Linked DNA regions of Acaryochloris sp. CCMEE 5410. Each later gene encodes a partner of the first gene's protein in a complex. Links are inferred from orthologs where the notes say so. Each region holds a gene or a part of one and is shown in the gene's direction. Other genes may lie near its edges.

Evidence for each region.
Region 2: the proteins of glmM (region 1) and cdaA are in contact, whole or in part, in a crystal structure (PDB 7OJS), measured with the Bacillus subtilis proteins. The link is inferred for Acaryochloris sp. CCMEE 5410 from one-to-one orthologs.

What each region holds. Positions count from the first base shown.
Region 1 is NZ_AFEJ02000001.1:4,086,326-4,094,552, reverse strand. Bases 1-2,847 are described here. They hold glmM (phosphoglucosamine mutase), read left to right. Parts: upstream 1-621; coding sequence 622-2,073; downstream 2,074-2,847. Other genes in these bases: ON05_RS18880 (asparaginase), read right to left, coding at 2,070-2,847; mrdA (penicillin-binding protein 2), read right to left, coding at 1-345. In the rest of the region: more of ON05_RS18880, read right to left, coding at 2,848-3,023; ON05_RS18875 (CGLD27 family protein), read right to left, coding at 3,079-3,588; ON05_RS18870 (hypothetical protein), read left to right, coding at 4,048-4,383; ON05_RS18865 (hypothetical protein), read right to left, coding at 4,442-5,053; ON05_RS18860 (hypothetical protein), read right to left, coding at 5,060-6,148; ON05_RS18855 (16S rRNA (uracil(1498)-N(3))-methyltransferase), read right to left, coding at 6,127-6,918; rpsB (30S ribosomal protein S2), read left to right, coding at 7,291-8,187. UniProt on the Bacillus subtilis protein: Catalyzes the conversion of glucosamine-6-phosphate to glucosamine-1-phosphate. Glucosamine-1-phosphate is used for cell wall biosynthesis.
Region 2 is NZ_AFEJ02000002.1:323,207-331,505, forward strand. The notes cover bases 2,183-5,101. They hold cdaA (diadenylate cyclase CdaA), read left to right. Parts: upstream 2,183-3,144; coding sequence 3,145-4,059; downstream 4,060-5,101. Other genes in these bases: lysA (diaminopimelate decarboxylase), read left to right, coding at 2,183-3,032; ON05_RS22335 (isoprenyl transferase), read left to right, coding at 4,056-4,808; ON05_RS22340 (DUF3143 domain-containing protein), read right to left, coding at 4,975-5,101. Outside these bases: pyrE (orotate phosphoribosyltransferase), read left to right, coding at 1-512; ON05_RS22320 (DNA/RNA non-specific endonuclease), read left to right, coding at 664-1,479; more of lysA, read left to right, coding at 1,650-2,182; more of ON05_RS22340, read right to left, coding at 5,102-5,256; ON05_RS22345 (J domain-containing protein), read right to left, coding at 5,594-6,031; ON05_RS22350 (type II secretion system F family protein), read right to left, coding at 6,221-7,441; ON05_RS22355 (type IV pilus twitching motility protein PilT), read right to left, coding at 7,499-8,299. UniProt on the Bacillus subtilis protein: One of 3 paralogous diadenylate cyclases (DAC) in this bacteria, catalyzing the condensation of 2 ATP molecules into cyclic di-AMP (c-di-AMP). Upon expression in E.coli leads to c-di-AMP synthesis.

The sequences.
Region 1 (8,227 bases):
CGAAGACAGGACATCCACCGTTTGGGACCACTTTTCGTCTTTTTGAGCAATGGGCCAAACAAAAACGGAATAGGTATAGGTGCTGTTCGCCAGAATCCGGCCTTTACGATCTAGGATTTTGCCCCGTTCAGGCCGTTTTGGAATTAAACGAACTCGATTCTCTTCGGCTCTCTGAAGATTCAGTGCCCCTTCAGTAATCTGCAAAAAACTGAGGCGCGGAACAATCGCTCCAAACAATAAAAGGCTGATAAAGCCACCAAAAACAAACTTTCGAGGGCCGGATCCGACACTGCGTTGAGAACGCTGACGTCGTGGTAAAGAAAATGATTGATTAGAAAGGGACATTGATCCTATTGGATAGGGCACACTCGCATAATCCGCATGACATCGGTAGGAAGCGCCTAATCTTCAAAAAAAGCTCTAGCTAAGGCTACCGCGATATTCTAGCCCATTACATCCCAGAAGCGTACAGCAGCTCTTTCCGTGAACATGCTATTTTCTATCCTAAGTGTTAAGCTTACGAACACCCAAGCAGGGATCCATTGTGTATATCTACTCACCCGTAGATAAGGTATTCCGTCTTTGGGGATCGTACAGCCATGGTGTGGAGTGTATTGTCCAATGTCTGTTACTTCTCAATCTAAGCAGAAAAGTGTTATCAAAAGCGATCGCACGGTTCAACCTGCCAAACTAGCGCGCAAAGTTGTGGCAGCCGCAAAAGATGTGAACTTATTCGGAACGGATGGGATTCGAGGCCATGTCGGTCAACATCTCACCCCTCAATTAGCGCTGCAAGTAGGCTTTTGTGCAGGACTTGAGTTGGGACAAGATTCATCACCCCGTCAGCCTTTTATTCTGGGTCAAGACTCTCGTAACTCCAGCGATATGTTAGCGATGGCCCTGTCGGCAGGTCTGACCGCCGCTGGGCTAGATGTTTGGCATATCGGATTATGTCCAACCCCCACCGTTGCCTACTTAACTCATCACACCGAAGCAGTAGGTGGCGTGATGGTCTCTGCCAGTCATAACCCGCCAGCAGATAATGGCATTAAATTTTTTCAAGCCAACGGTACTAAGCTCCCTCCCGCCACTCAAGGGAAAATTGAACAACGGATTCGAGCCTATGGTCAACAACAGCCCTCGGGCACCTGGGGACATCATTTCCATCGGCCTGAACTGACAAAATCTTATACCGATGCAATTCAGACCCCCTTACACGCTCAAGTCGATTTCCAAGGGCTGAAAGTCGTCCTGGATCTGGCTTGGGGCGCAGCCACTCAGTTAGCCCCTGCTGTCTTTAAAGCCATGGGGGCTGAGGTCATTTGTTTACACGATCAGCCAGATGGTGATCGTATTAATGTCAATTGCGGCTCTACACATTTAGAACCCTTGAAAGCAGCCGTTAACTTACATGAGGCTGATGTCGGCTTTGCCTTTGATGGCGACGCCGATCGCGTGCTCGCGATTGACTGTCAAGGCCGAACCGTGGATGGCGACTATATTCTCTACCTGTGGGGCAAAGCGTTACAGCAGCAAAATCAGTTGCCCAATGACTTGATTGTGGCAACCGTAATGTCTAATTTAGGGTTCGAATTGGCTTGGCAACAGCAAGGCGGCACTCTCTTACGAGCAGCCGTGGGGGATCAAAATGTCCATGCTGAGATGCTCAATCACGGCTCCATGTTAGGGGGTGAGCAATCTGGTCATATTTTATGTCCCCACTATGGTGTCAGTGGCGATGGTTTGTTGACAGCATTGCATTTAGCAACCATTATTTGCCAAAACAAGACCCGCCTCTCCTGTTTAGTGGATGACAGCTTCCAGACTTATCCCCAACTTCTCAAGAATGTGCGCGTCGAAGATCGCGATCGCAGGCGCAACTGGCAAGAGTGCCAACCCCTCCAAACCCTAATTGATCAAGCCACAGATGACATGGGGGATCAAGGTCGAATTCTAGTCCGGGCCTCCGGCACAGAACCTCTCATTCGCGTCATGGTAGAAGCCCGCAATATGGGAATGGTCAACCATTGGACAGACCGATTAGTCAGTGCGGTTGAAACTCATCTAGCCTAAAGCATCACCAGCTCACCATTCACTTCTAGGCGTTTATAGTTGCTCAAACATAAATAGCGATCGGCTAGGGTATCGGCGTGGCTGGGTTCTAGCCAGCCTAACTCTCGCAGCAAGTGAATGGCGACGGCATATTTCGCCCGCTTTGCCCCATCCTTAACTTTGATCGCTAAGCCTAAGCCTTCACCGATGCGGCCTACACATTGCACACCTTCAGCTCCAGATTTACTGACTAATTCTCCAGCAGATAACGTCATTAAATCCGTATCAAATTGACCTTGCCCTGCCACCAACGTGGGATGGTGAATCATTGCCCGCATCACCCGCTCAATATTTAAATTATTACCCGCACTAAGATGGGCATAGAGGGTCGCGATTTGCTCTAACTGCATATAGTAGGTCGGTACACCGCAGTCATCGTGGGTGCGCATAAATTCTGCCGCTGGCATTTTCAGCAATTCCGCCATTTGGTTGAGAATCAACTGCTGAACCTGATGCCGGGCCTCCATATAGGTATTTAAGGGCCACTGACATTGTTGGCAAACCGCCAACATCCCTGCATGTTTACCCGAACAATTATGTTCTAAAGGACTATCTAAACCTTGGGGAGTCGGGCATTGCAAGGCTGTCGGATCGATATCGCAGTGCCAAAGGATATTAAAGACTTGCCGCACCTGCTCGACAGTATGGTGGTGGGACCCACACATCACCGCCAGATCCCGATCGTTGAGATCAAAATGCTCCATTGCGCCACTGGTCACAACCGATAGGGCCTGCACAGGTTTTAAGGCGGAGCGAATAAAGCAAGAGGTATCTGTCTGCCCAGCAATAGAGAGCATTCTGCCCCTGGTATCACAGACAACGGCTTCAGCTTGATGCTTGGATTCAATAATCCCTTCCCGCAGTAGATGGATCTCAAGTGCAGGGCTATGATTGCGTTTTCCCATGGTCATGCGTAAGACTCTAGCATCAGATGCTGATTGGGTAAATATATTTTTAACTAGGGGGTTAAGCGTAAGCAGTAATCAGCCACCAAAGGCTAAATTCTCCTGCCAAAGTTAAGCCTAGCCCTAAGAGACTTCGCCGCAAACGCTCTAGGATGGGCTGTACTTCATAAGTCCCAATTAACCGTTCTCGATCCAGCACATCGGTAGGCTTGGTCCAATATTGACCGTCATACCAGCCAGTTTCTTCATAAAAGATTTTTTCGCGTAATAGGCGATCGCACACGTAAGACCATCCCAGATACAACCGCAAGACCAGCAATACCAGTAAGCCTGTGGCAACAACCGAGATCGTCAAGACAAACTGGCCCAGGGATTCGGCCAAGGAGAAGCTACTGGCCGCAAAGGGAGAAGCAATCACACTGGCAATACTGCCTAACTGAAAACCTCTATTGAGATATGCTGCGTCTTCTAAAGTTGCCCATCGAAAAAAACAGGATTCTTGCAGACTTTGGTACTCATTCAGAGGCTGTTGCTCAAGGGGCACAGGGCAATTAGAAACGGGAGCGTTCATGCATTCACTCAACTCAAGAGGGGGAAGTGTGAACCTGAGACCACTAAACTCTATATCTCACTAAGGATCCATCCTTCAAGTCACCTATTCATCCTAGATCAACTTGCTAGAGAAACTCACAAAGGCTGGTCATACTCATCATCCCGTTGTGCCCACGAATCAGCCTAAGGTCACTAAGCTGATTCACCCTATGTAGAGCAAATCAGTTATCAGCATGTACAAACCACGAGAAGAGAACGTTAATCTTTATTCATATAGCTTTAGCTGAAAAACGCTATGAGCCTTCATGTGGACTGTCGATGCAACCACTGCGATTTTCAATTTCTGGGTGGTCATGGGGTGGTAGATCTCTCAACCTATCGAGCTATTGAGTTTCGATCGATTTGTACCCACTGTTTCACTCTATTGCCTATATACAGCGAGGATTTAAACTATCCACAATTAGGAAAGCTGTGTTTTTTGCATTCTCAAGCTTTGCCCTTTGAGCGTCCAGTATTTGATAAAGCTCAACAAAAAGCCTGGCAACGACGCATCAAACGCGCCAAAAAACCACTCAAGAAAAAACTCAGGCTAGCTCTAATGCAAATGAAAAACGATAAAGTTTGGAATTCGATGCTTTCTGAGGTGGTCTCTGGAATCGCAATCTCCGTGATGGAAACAGAGGGGATGATACACCTCGATCTGGCTAAGGTTCATTGTCCTATTTGCAACTTCTCAGGAACGATAAAGTTGAGCTTTGCGAGCAATGACATTTGCCCTAAATGCAAACAAGGAACTATAGTTTGCGCTGTTTAAAAAAGTTATTTCATCTACGGCGTTCTAAATGGTTGCCAGCCAAGAAGATCAAACAACCTTAACCTGCCATAGAAACATCAATGCTAATGCCATATTTGACACTAATGTCTCGGGCACGCTTGCGGATAACCTCTTCACTGAAAGTAAATCTTGGCAAGATTGTGTCATCTAGCTGGAAGGCCATGCGGGTGAAGTCAGCATGTTCAGATTTCTGTAAGTTGACCGGATGCTGGAGTTTCCCTGACTTAAAACTCAACGTAGCTTGCTGCCCATTTGCATAGGTCACCACGGAGAAGTTGCAGCACAAAGCATTGAGTACTGCTATCCCCAATTCACAATATTCAGAACCGACTTCAATATGCTTCTTCATATTGCTGCATCCTCTCGGTCCACTCATCAATATAACTACAGCAGGAACCTGTCCATTTCGCACAGGATGCAAGGGAAGCCCCGCATCATATTCAATAACCGCACCAAATTCTTGAACTAAAATTTTTACAGTGCTGCAATGTCCATCAATCGCTTCATCGATAGCATGGCAAAGCGATTGGAGCAGAAACATAGTTGACACCTCAGGATCCAACAGATCACCAACATACAGATGTGACCGACGTCGAATTGGCTCCGGCCATGGCAGAACTTCTATGTCTTGCAGGTCATGTTTGTCCATACCAGATTACCTAGATTGCCCAAGACGCTGATCGACCTGTTGTTTAAGCATGGCTAAACTACTGTACAAGTGGAAGGCCTGATCCCATTGACTATCTTCTCGGCGTAACAAATTGATGTAGGACTCAAACGCCCCCAATAGTTCAAGCTGTTCCACCGCAGTATCGGCAAAAGAGGTGAAATCTGCCCAAGTGGTTGCATGGGGCAAGTTTTGGGTCAGCAAGGTGGTTAAGCCACGCCAATTCGCCCAAGAAGTTTCCTGATCTACTTCCGTGAGCTTGATGCCTTGGTTGAATTGATAGGCTGCATCATAGAATCGCAAAATACAGCCTTTTTGGGGCAAGTGCAGATCGCAGAATTGAGCATGATCCTGCGTCTTTTCTTTCCGCTGTAGCTTGCCACGCGGATCGCGATCTACAACCTGTTCAAAAATGGGAACTAGACCTTCAACCCGTTGAGTTACATCAGACCACTGAAATCGGAATGAACTCGTTTGTTGCGAGTGATGATCAGACACCAGGACTTCTGGTGCGGGCTGTGAGGATTGAATATAGCAGACCTGATGGACCTTAAGCGTTTGAACCTGAGCCATGGTGACCGCAAAGTTAGGAATTCCTGCTGCTTGCAAGTCTTGGCCATACATCTCTAACTCTCCAATCGGGCCAATCCGATAGAGACGCCACCCGCGGCTGGGGATTAACATACGGGCTGTATAGGGTTCAACCTGCATGATTTTGGCAAATTTAAGAGCTGCTCCAGTTTTAGCGTCCGTCGGTAAGGGTTCTAAAATCAGGGCTCCTATTTGCGTTTGCTCTGGATTCGCAGTCGCTTGGCTCAGTTTGGCTTTTCGTAACGCTTGAGCATGATCTTGAAGTTGTTTGAGACCTTCGCGAGCCGCTTGGGCAATTTTGGGACCGTAATCTTCCTGTAATAAAGCACGGAAGGTCTGCTCGGCCTGCTCATGGTCAGATTGAGCCGCTTGCAGTTTCCCCAAATAGAGCTTGCCCCATGGATCGCTCGTGGGGATGGCTTGAATCAATTGAGACGCCATCTGATAGTCTTGACGATCCAATGCTATGGCGATTTCTTGGTGCATACTTTTCCCCCTGGGTACGCAGTGTGTAGTTCTATTTGTGCGATCGCAATGGATACTGCCATGTAATTTGCGGTGACCGCTCTTAAGGTTCTTTGGCCTAGAGAGACTGCTTGGTATCCGGCTGTTTGGGCCTGCTGGGTTTCAGTCTCGGTCCATCCGCCCTCGGGCCCTACCATAACAGCAACACCCGATTGGCTCTCTTGATCTAAAGCTTGGCTGAGACAGTGCAAGAAATTCGGTGCTGACGGCTCTACAGTACAAATATATCGTTGCCAGGCGCCCTGATCATCCTGCATCACTTTTTTTTCAAAGGAGACCGGCTCCAACACTTTAGGAATAATCTGCCGATGGGACTGCTCAGCTGCTTCTGTGGCAATCCGCTGCCATCGCTGAATACGATTAGAACTCGGTTTCAGCAGCGTTCGCTGGCTAATAAGCGGCACAATATGGCTGACCCCTAATTCCGTTACACTCCGAACCACTTGGTCAAAATGATTCCCTTTCGGAGGGGCAGCTAGTAACATCATCGGCATCGCCAACTCAGTCTGTTCACCTAAAGCGTGCAATATCCTGGCTGACCTAACATCGGGCTGAAGCTCCGCTAACCAGAGTTGTCCCTGGCCATTCATAGCAATAAAACGATCACCATGCCCCAACCGCAACACATCACACAAATAATGTTGTTGATCGCTCGTCAAATAAATCTGATGATTTTGGCGTTGCTCAGGGGCTATCGCTAACCGCTGCAACTGGGCCGTACTCTGGTCCACAAGTTTAGGTTTACCTAAGGTATTGGAAATTTTGCGATGGCAACTATCGCTACGGGTATATAAAAACTATTAAACCCAAAAAAAGGGAGGGAGCGATCTTGCTCTATTCCACCCCTGTCATTCTAGTCAACCTAAACAGATCAATGTCTGGGCTATCGCACTGGGACCCACCTCCTTAAGACTGCAAAAAGCGGGGGTCGCTGATGTATCCAGCCAAGTCCCGACAAAAAGCCATGTGGGACCTCGGGAGTTGTGCTATTTTGTAAAGGCTGTTAACACTTCACACATCTGAGAATTCGGGTGTTTCTCGCCAAATCATTGGTCGCAAGAAATGCACTCAGATGGAGGTTGAAACCCGAATAGGAGAAAAATATGCCTGTTATTAGTTTGGCTCAAATGCTTGAGTCAGGAGTTCACTTCGGCCACCAAGCTCGCCGTTGGAACCCCAAAATGGACCCTTATATCTTTACAGAGCGTAACGGGGTTCACATCATTGATCTGGTGCAAACCGCCCAGTTGATGGATGAAGCTTACCACTACGTCCGCTCTGCCTCAGAATCTGGCAAGAAATTCTTATTCGTAGGCACGAAGCGACAAGCCGCTGGCATTATTGCCCAAGAAGCTGCCCGATGCGGTGGCTACTATGTCAACCAGCGCTGGTTGGGAGGTATGCTCACCAACTGGACCACCATTAAAACCAGAATTGAGCGTCTCAAAGATTTGGAAAGACGCTACGAGAGCGGTATTTTTGACCTCTTGCCCAAGCAAGAAGCGTCCATGTTGCGCCGAGAGCTGGATAAATTGCAGAAGTACCTCGGTGGTCTGAAGCAGATGCATAAGATCCCTGATGTGGTCGTGATTATCGATATCCGCCGGGAATACAACGCGGTGCAAGAGTGTCAGAAATTGGGACTACCCATTGTGTCTTTGTTAGACACCAACTGCGACCCCGATTGGGTCGATATTCCCATTCCTGCCAATGATGATGCGATTCGCTCCATCAAACTGATCATCGGCAAGCTCGCTGACGCCATTTATGAAGGCCGGCATGGACAAGTCAGTGCTGAAACCTTCGAAGGCGACGACATTCCCTCTGCCATTGACTTCGAGGATGAGACGCCGGAACCCGTTGCTGACGCAGCAGACGCTGAAGTCGCAGCAGCCGAGCCTGTTGCTGAAGCAGCTCCTACGGCTGAAGCTGCCCCTGAAGAAGCTCCTGCTGAAGACGCTGCTCCTACGGCTGAGGCAGAAGAGCCTGCGGCTGAATAGAACCAGAACCCTGCTGGACATCTAAGGGAAGCCTACTGCT
Region 2 (8,299 bases), on another replicon or contig:
TGGCAAAAGCAATTTATGAAACGTCCCATATCACAGGTGAGTTTTTACTGCGATCGGGGCAAGTGAGCCATGAGTATTTTGATAAATATTTATTTGAAGCAAATCCAACTTTGTTGAAGGCCATCGCCGAACATTTAGCCGCCATGCTCCCCACTCCTGTGGATGCCTTAGCCGGTTTGGAAATGGGCGGCATTCCGATTGTGGCAATGCTATCTCAAATCAGTGGATATCCATCCCTTTTTGTCAGAAAGAAGGCGAAACCGTACGGTACCTGCAAACTAGCGGAGGGAGGAGAAATTGAAGGAAAACGGCTAGTCATCATTGAAGATGTGGTGACTTCAGGTGGACAGATCAAACTTTCAGCCCAGGACTTACGTTCCCTAGGCGCTACGGTTACGGATGTCATGTGTGTCATTGATCGTGAAGCCGGTGGACAAGCCAATCTAAATGCTGAAGGTTTAACGCTCCATCCCCTATTTACGATGACAGAATTAAAGCAGTCAGCTCAATAGTCCCTTAGCTTCCAATGGCTTACCTTCAAATCGTTGCTCCTAGAATAAGAACCAGATGCAACCATTGCTTTCAATTATGGATTGAGAAATAGTGATACGGCTCTTCAGATCACTCCCTGTTAGTTGGGCAAGGAAGATTGTGGGATTGATGATGCGTTCGCATCTACCGATCACGACTTTTCTATGTTTTTCAATCTTGACCGGATGTAGTTTCTTCTCAACCTTCCCCCAATCAAAGGTTGACCACTTAGCTCTCGGGAATCCTAGTCAAGCCAGAGTCGTCTTGGCCAATAGTAATAATTATTTGATAAAAAAGCCTCAATTTGCCCTGTCTTACAACCGCAGCAAGGGAATTCCCAACTGGGTGAGTTGGCAGCTGGATCAGACTTGGTTAGGAGACGTCGAACGTCGCAATGATTTTCGAGCGGATCAAAGCTTGCCGCCAAAATGGGAGAAAGTTGATTCGAGAGACTATAGCCGGAGTGGCTATGATCGAGGGCATATGGCTCCTTCTGGTGATCGAACTAATTCAGAAGTCAACAATTCTGCAACCTTCGTCATGACCAATATTGTGCCCCAGCGGCCAGATAACAACCGAGGGCCATGGGTTGACCTGGAGAATTACTGTCGAGATTTAGTGGATGAAGGCAAAGAGCTATTCATTATTGCGGGAGGATATGGGAAACGAGCTGCGATCGCAAAAGGAAAAGTCACTCCTCCCCAAAGCCTCTGGAAAATCATCGTCGTAATGGATGAAACAACATTAGGTGTAAAGGGTATTTCTACCAATACTCCAGTAATTGCCGTTGATATTCCCAATAAGCAGGGGATTAAATCCCATGAATGGCAACGGTACATTGTCACCGTTGACCATTTAGAACAAGAAACGGGGTATGACTTCTTGTCTAATATCCCCGACCCCCTTCAAGCTAAATTAGAAAGCCAGAAAGCTGTTTTAAGCACATGAAAGAGCAGACTGCAAAAATCATGCTCAGTACTTCCTCATAATCTGTACCCCACACTCCACGCCCACTCTAGACACGGCAATAGAGACATCTGAATATGATAAGATCCTCGGATGGCTCGTACCGAGTTCAATCCTATCCTGGCAAAGTCTAAGCCCATTCCGGTTAGTTTATGGTATCCCTCCAACCACCAGATATCAGCTCATCTACTCCAATCGCGGAGACCTCTCCCAACCAGCAAATACTTCCTCTATCTGCCGAAATTGATCAAGCAGGACAGATGGTTATTGGTGGATGTTTGGTTACCGATCTCGTTAAGCAATTTGGCTCTCCCCTTTACATCGTAGATGAACTCACCCTAAGGACTGCATGCCAACAGTACCGTCTCTCATTTCAAAAATTCTATCCTGGGCCATCTCAAATCCTCTACGCCTCCAAAGCCTGGAGCTGTATGGCTATCTCCGCACTAGTCGCTAATGAGGGCTTAGGACTAGATGTAGTATCAGGGGGTGAACTATACACCGCCCTACAAGCAGGTGTGGATCCTGAAACGATCTATTTTCACGGCAATAACAAATCAGTGCCTGAGCTGGAAATGGCGCTGTCTTGTGGCTGTACCATCATTGCGGATAACTGGCTTGAATTAGAACAACTCACAGAAATTCTCGCCACAATCGATGCCTTGCCAAACCCTCCTCGGGTCATGCTCAGAATTACCCCTGGTATTGAATGCCATACTCATGAATATATTCGAACAGGCCATCTAGATAGTAAATTCGGTTTTGACCCGAACCAAATCGATCAGGTCTTGTCCTTCGCTCAAAAAAACCCTCAAATTACTTGGGTTGGCTTTCATGCTCATATTGGGTCTCAAATCTTTGAGCTGCAACCTCATCAAGATCTCACCAGTGTGATTGTCGAGTGGTTAGCTAAAGCACAAGCTTTAGGCTTATCCATGAACGAACTCAACATCGGTGGCGGTTTAGGTATTCGTTATGTTGAGTCAGATGACCCACCCAGTATCGCTCAATGGTCAGAGATCGTCTGCAACGGCATTGCACAAGCCTGCCAAACAGCCAATATTCCACTTCCAAAGCTACTCTGCGAACCAGGACGCTCCCTAGTAGGTACATCCTGCATTACGGCTTACACGGTGGGAGCCAAAAAGAACATTCCCGATATCCGCACTTATCTTTCTGTAGATGGTGGAATGTCCGATAATCCCCGCCCCATTACGTACCAATCCGTTTACAGTGCTGCCATTGCCAACCACATGGACTCTTCTGCAACAGAAATCGTCACCGTAGCAGGTAAACATTGTGAATCTGGGGATGTTTTGCTGAAAGATATCCCTCTTCCTCCAAGTCTCCCTGGAGATATTCTGGTTGTAATGGGAACAGGAGCATACAATTACAGCATGGCATCCAATTACAATCGAATCTCTCGACCTGCTGCCGTTCTGGTACAAAACGGAGATGCCAACTTAATTCTTAAGAGAGAAACTTATCAAGACCTTATTCGTCAAGATTGTTTGCCAAGACATCTAGAGCAATAGGTTGGTTAAACCTCATAGCGATAACCAAGCTAGCCCTCTATTTACTAAATATTGCACTAATTACTGATAACGCTAAACTGACATAGGTATACGAAAAGGTTAGGCCAAAGGCATGGACGGGGTTAAGGAATGGCTGATAAACCATGACTGGGTTCAGACCTTTCGTTCCTTAATTGATATCAGCCTCGCTTTAGCTTTAACGTATATGCTGCTCTTAGTCATTGCTGAGCGGCGAACCCTATGGATGGTAAGAGGTGTCGTTTTTCTTGTTCTAGCAACCGTTGCTAGCAAACTACTGCAATTCAATTACCTCAACCAATTACTCACTTTCTTACTCATTGGCTCTGCCGTAGCCATGGCCGTCATTCTGCAATCAGAAGTCCGACGATTTCTGGAGCAATTGGGAAGAGGCGAACTGTTGAAAATGTTACGTCCCGCGCAGCAGGTCACCCAAAATCCAGATAACATCATCGATGAAATTGTTGATGCAATTAAAGAACTCTCCCAAAATCGGACCGGCGCTTTACTCATCATTGAAACTCGAAATATTCCGATTGATGAACGAGACTTTTCAGTACCAGGAATAAAGTTAAGTGCAGAAATTTCTCGGGAGCTCATCCAAACCATTTTTCAAACAACTACCTTGTTACACGATGGTGCCCTATTGATCCGAGGGGACAGGATCGTTTCAGCTGGCGTTATTCTACCTATTTCTGAACAGACCGCTTCTCGCCAATTAGGCACTCGCCACCGTGCAGCGATGGGGATCACAGAACGGGTTGATAATTGTGTCTGTATCGTCGTTTCCGAAGAGACCGGCTCCATCTCCCTGGCTGAACAAGGTATACTGAGACGCCCTTTAACTAGCAGTAAATTGAGAGAACTGTTGGCTGATCGATTAATCTTATCTGTGGATAGAGAAGTTGTCACCCCAAGCTTGAGAAGTTTAGGCAGGAAAATCAGAAAACAAATCTTTTCTTTGCTTTCTCTCATATTCCCATTGCTCAAATCTCGCAAGAATATATGACGTTAAATTCAAGTCTTCCAAAGCAACTCCCTTCAGACCTAGATGTTCAGCGACTGCCCAAACATGTCGCCGTCATCATGGATGGTAATGGGCGATGGGCCAAGCAGAGAGGATTACCCCGCATTGTCGGACATCGTCGTGGAGTAGATACCCTGAAGTCACTCCTGCGTTGTTGCAAAGATTGGGGAGTCCAAGCACTCACAGCGTATGCTTTTTCCACAGAGAATTGGGGACGTCCGCTTGATGAAGTGGAATTCTTGATGATGCTATTTGAAAGGGTTTTGCGTCGCGAATTACAAGAGATGATTGATGAAGGCGTACAAATACACTTTGTCGGTGATTTAGAAGCTCTGCCATTGACGCTACAAACAGAAATACAGCGAGCGATGACTGCGACAAAAGACAATCACACCATCAAATTTATCGTCGCCACTAATTACGGAGGTCGTAGAGAAATTATTCAAGCATGCCGCAATATTGCCTCTAAAGTTCAGCATAATCAAATCAACCTGGATGATATTGATGAAAGCTTATTTGAACGGCATCTATATACAGCCGGAATTATAGACCCAGACCTGTTAATTCGAACCAGTGGAGAAATGAGAGTCAGTAATTTCCTCTTGTGGCAAATGGCCTATGCTGAACTCTATGTTACCAAGACCCTATGGCCAGACTTCGATCGAGATGAGTTCCATCAAGCCCTTAAAGACTTCCAAGATAGGCATCGAAGATTTGGTAAAGTCAACTAATTATTTAGTAAGATGCTGCATATTTTGCATAAATTACTGATAAGCCTAAGTAAGCCCAGTTCAAATTAAGTCCATTTTTTAAGGTTCTTCTACTGAAGAATACAGGTTTTCACTCACGGAAAACTAGGAGTTTTAGCATATCTCAAGCTTAGGCCAAGTGATACCACTAAGGACCAGAAAACACTGCATCCTCAATATCTTGGCGGCTTAAAGAGTACTTGAAGGTTCGTTGAATATCGCGTTCAGTGGAAACAGCTGGCACGTATACAACAGACAACTCCTCGATATCTAGCCATATTTCTGCCTTCCACTGATCGCGCTCAACACGCCAAAGATGCAAATCCTGAGAATCTTGGTGGCATCCAAGCTGGTGAAGCCATAGCTCAATTTGAGGAAGAGGATGATTATACAGCGGAGTTTTAGGATCTGGCAAACAGGATTCAGTCATTAGCTAACTCTTACAACTTAGACACAAATTGATCGAGAGTATGTCACCTTTGCAAGTATATAAATTTTGAAAGTAACAGCTTGGCATCTGAAATCAAGGCTAGCAGGAATTACTGAAATGAGTATAAACACTCAGACACGAAGGTGACATACTCCCAAATTGATCAATAGTTGGGTGCTTAATTATAAAGAAAAACACGAGGTCAATGAAGGAGAGTTGAAGATGCCCATAACTCATCAAACGAGGTTCAATACTAAATCTTCCTAAAACCACATCATCATATGCTAAAAAGCAATAGAGAGAATCGTCTTACAAACTCCTAAAGAAAATTTCAAATTCATATCAGGTAAAGAGTAGCAAGTCCTACAAACATCATTTCTCCACGGGCAAAACCCAACACCACAGCCAAGATTAAACACCCTAAGAAGGTTATACACAAAATTAATAATGCAACAAGCTCGCCAGAAGACAAAGGACGTTCTTGGATTTGAACCTGTGAAGATGCCACTGGATTATCTGAACTGCGCACCTTCTGCACGGAGGTATATTTGGCAGGCGAAACACCTAAACGATAATCATATGATTTTCTTAGTTCAGGACTACTCAAAACACTATATGCATCATTAAGTTGTTGAAATTTTTGGATCGCAGTTTCCTTGGGTAAAGCCGTTGTGTCGGGATGGTAAACCTTGCTCTTTCTTCGATAAGCATCATGGATCTCATCACTAGAAGCTCCAGGAGAAAGATCTAGCAACTGGTAGAAATTTGAATCCATCGACATCACTCTAGTTCAAGCTTTTTATAATTCTGTGCTAAAAATTCAACACTCAAAGAAATTCCTAATACATATTGTAAGCAAGCTCTATCTCTTAGTCGATAGAGCTTGCTTACAATATGTATTAGGAGCTAGCGAATTTTAGCGTAAATCACACTTAAACCGAGTAAATTACTGAATAGCCCTTTATTAACCGATTAGATCGAAGATCTTGAACATAGGTAAATACATAGCCACAAGAATGGAACCAACCATACCTCCTAAAACAACGATCATCAAGGGTTCCATCACACTAGTCATGGCTTTAACCGCCTGTTCGACTTCATCTTCATAAAAATCAGCAACCTTCATAAGCATCTTGTCAATCTCTCCTGTTTCTTCCCCAACATTGATCATTTGAGTCGCTAGGAGAGGAAATACTTTTTCTTTTTGCAACGCTAAGCTCAACATGCCACCCCCTTGAATTTCTCGTCGAGCTTCATCAATAGCGTTAGATACAACCTGGTTTCCTGCAGTATCACGAACAATTTCGAGAGAATAGAGAATAGGCACACCTGAACGAGAAAGTGACCCAAAAGTTCGACAAAATCTAGCCACAGCCGTCTTTTGAATCAGATCACCAAACAGAGGCAACTTAAGCATGATTCGATCAATAGTTTCTCTGCCTGCTCGGGTTCGATAGTACTGCCGAAGGGCAAATGTGGATCCAAAAACAACAATTGCAGCTGAAATCCCATAAATCGGTGTCCGCAAAAATTCGCTGAGATTCACCATAAATTGAGTAAACGCAGGTAAGTCACCACCTAATTGGCTAAATATGCCATCAAATACTGGGATAAGGAAAATAACCATTCCCAAAAAGATTGAAACAGCGATAAAACCAACGACAACTGGATATGCTAGCGCTGATCGAATCTGATTTTTCAAACGCGCTTGATCTTCCAGCAAAGTGGCTAGACGATTGAGAACCTCATCCAAAACACCACCTGTTTCACCTGCTTGAATCATGGCAACATATAGCTGATCGAAAGCAGCAGGGTGGCCCCTCATAGCATCTGATAAGCTAACGCCTTGTTGGACAGCAGCATTGACATCTAGAAGTGCCTTTTTAAGCTTAGGATTCTTACACTGTTCAGACATAACTCCCAAGCCCCTTACCAATGCAACCCCGGCATTGACTAAAGCTGAAAACTGTCTCGAGAACAAAGCTTTATCTTTAACAGTGATGGACTGAAGAAAACTCAGATCCAGCTCAGCATTCATGCTGAAGCCTTGAGATTCCTTTATATCAAGGATCTGTAGCCCTTGGCGCTGGATATTAGAACGAGCTTCTTTTTGAGAGGTTGCGTTTACCCTTTTTTGGCTTGATTTTCCTTGAGAGTCTCGCGCACGGACGACGTAAGTTGGCATAACTCAATTCTCAGCAGTAAATGAAGAAAGAACGAATGTTAGGTTTATACTCAATGCTTATCGCCGATAGGATGCGGCACCAGAGCCACGTTGATTCCCCATAGGAGCTGCCCCCATAAGGCGTTGCATTTCATCAGGTCGGGAGGTTTTTGATACAGCAGATTCAAAGGAAATCGTACCTGCACGATACAGTTCTGCTAAAACTTTTTCCAACGTTACCATCCCCAACTTTCCACCAGTTTGAATCGCAGAATAGATCTGGGACGTTTTCCCTTCCCGAATTAAGTTAGCAATTCCAGGTGTTGATACCATAATTTCTTGGGCCATGACTCGCCCAAACTCGCCTGGTTTTGGGTTCTTTCGTGTCACCAGCGTTTGGCTAAATACAGCTACTAAAGAGTTAGACAATTGCACTCGAACTTGAGTCTGTTGCTCAGGTGGAAAGACATCTACCATTCGATCGACCGTTTGGGCAGCTGAACTGGTATGAAGTGTCCCAAAAACCAAGTGACCTGTTTCTGCTGCAGAGATAGCAAGTTGAATGGTTTCGAGATCCCGCATTTCCCCAACCAGAATAACATCTGGATCTTCACGAAGAGCTGCTCGTAGCGCATTCGCAAAGCTTTTGGTATCTTCACCAACCTGACGTTGATGAATCAAACTTTTAATGGGTTCATAAACAAATTCGATGGGATCCTCCACCGTAAGAATATGCTCAGCCCGAGTTAGATTGATATTGTTAATCATAGAGGCAAGGGTTGTTGTTTTCCCTGAACCGGTAGGCCCCGTAACGAGGACCAACCCTCGTGGTTTTTCCGACATTTCTCGGACAATATTGGGTAGTCCTAATGTTTCGAT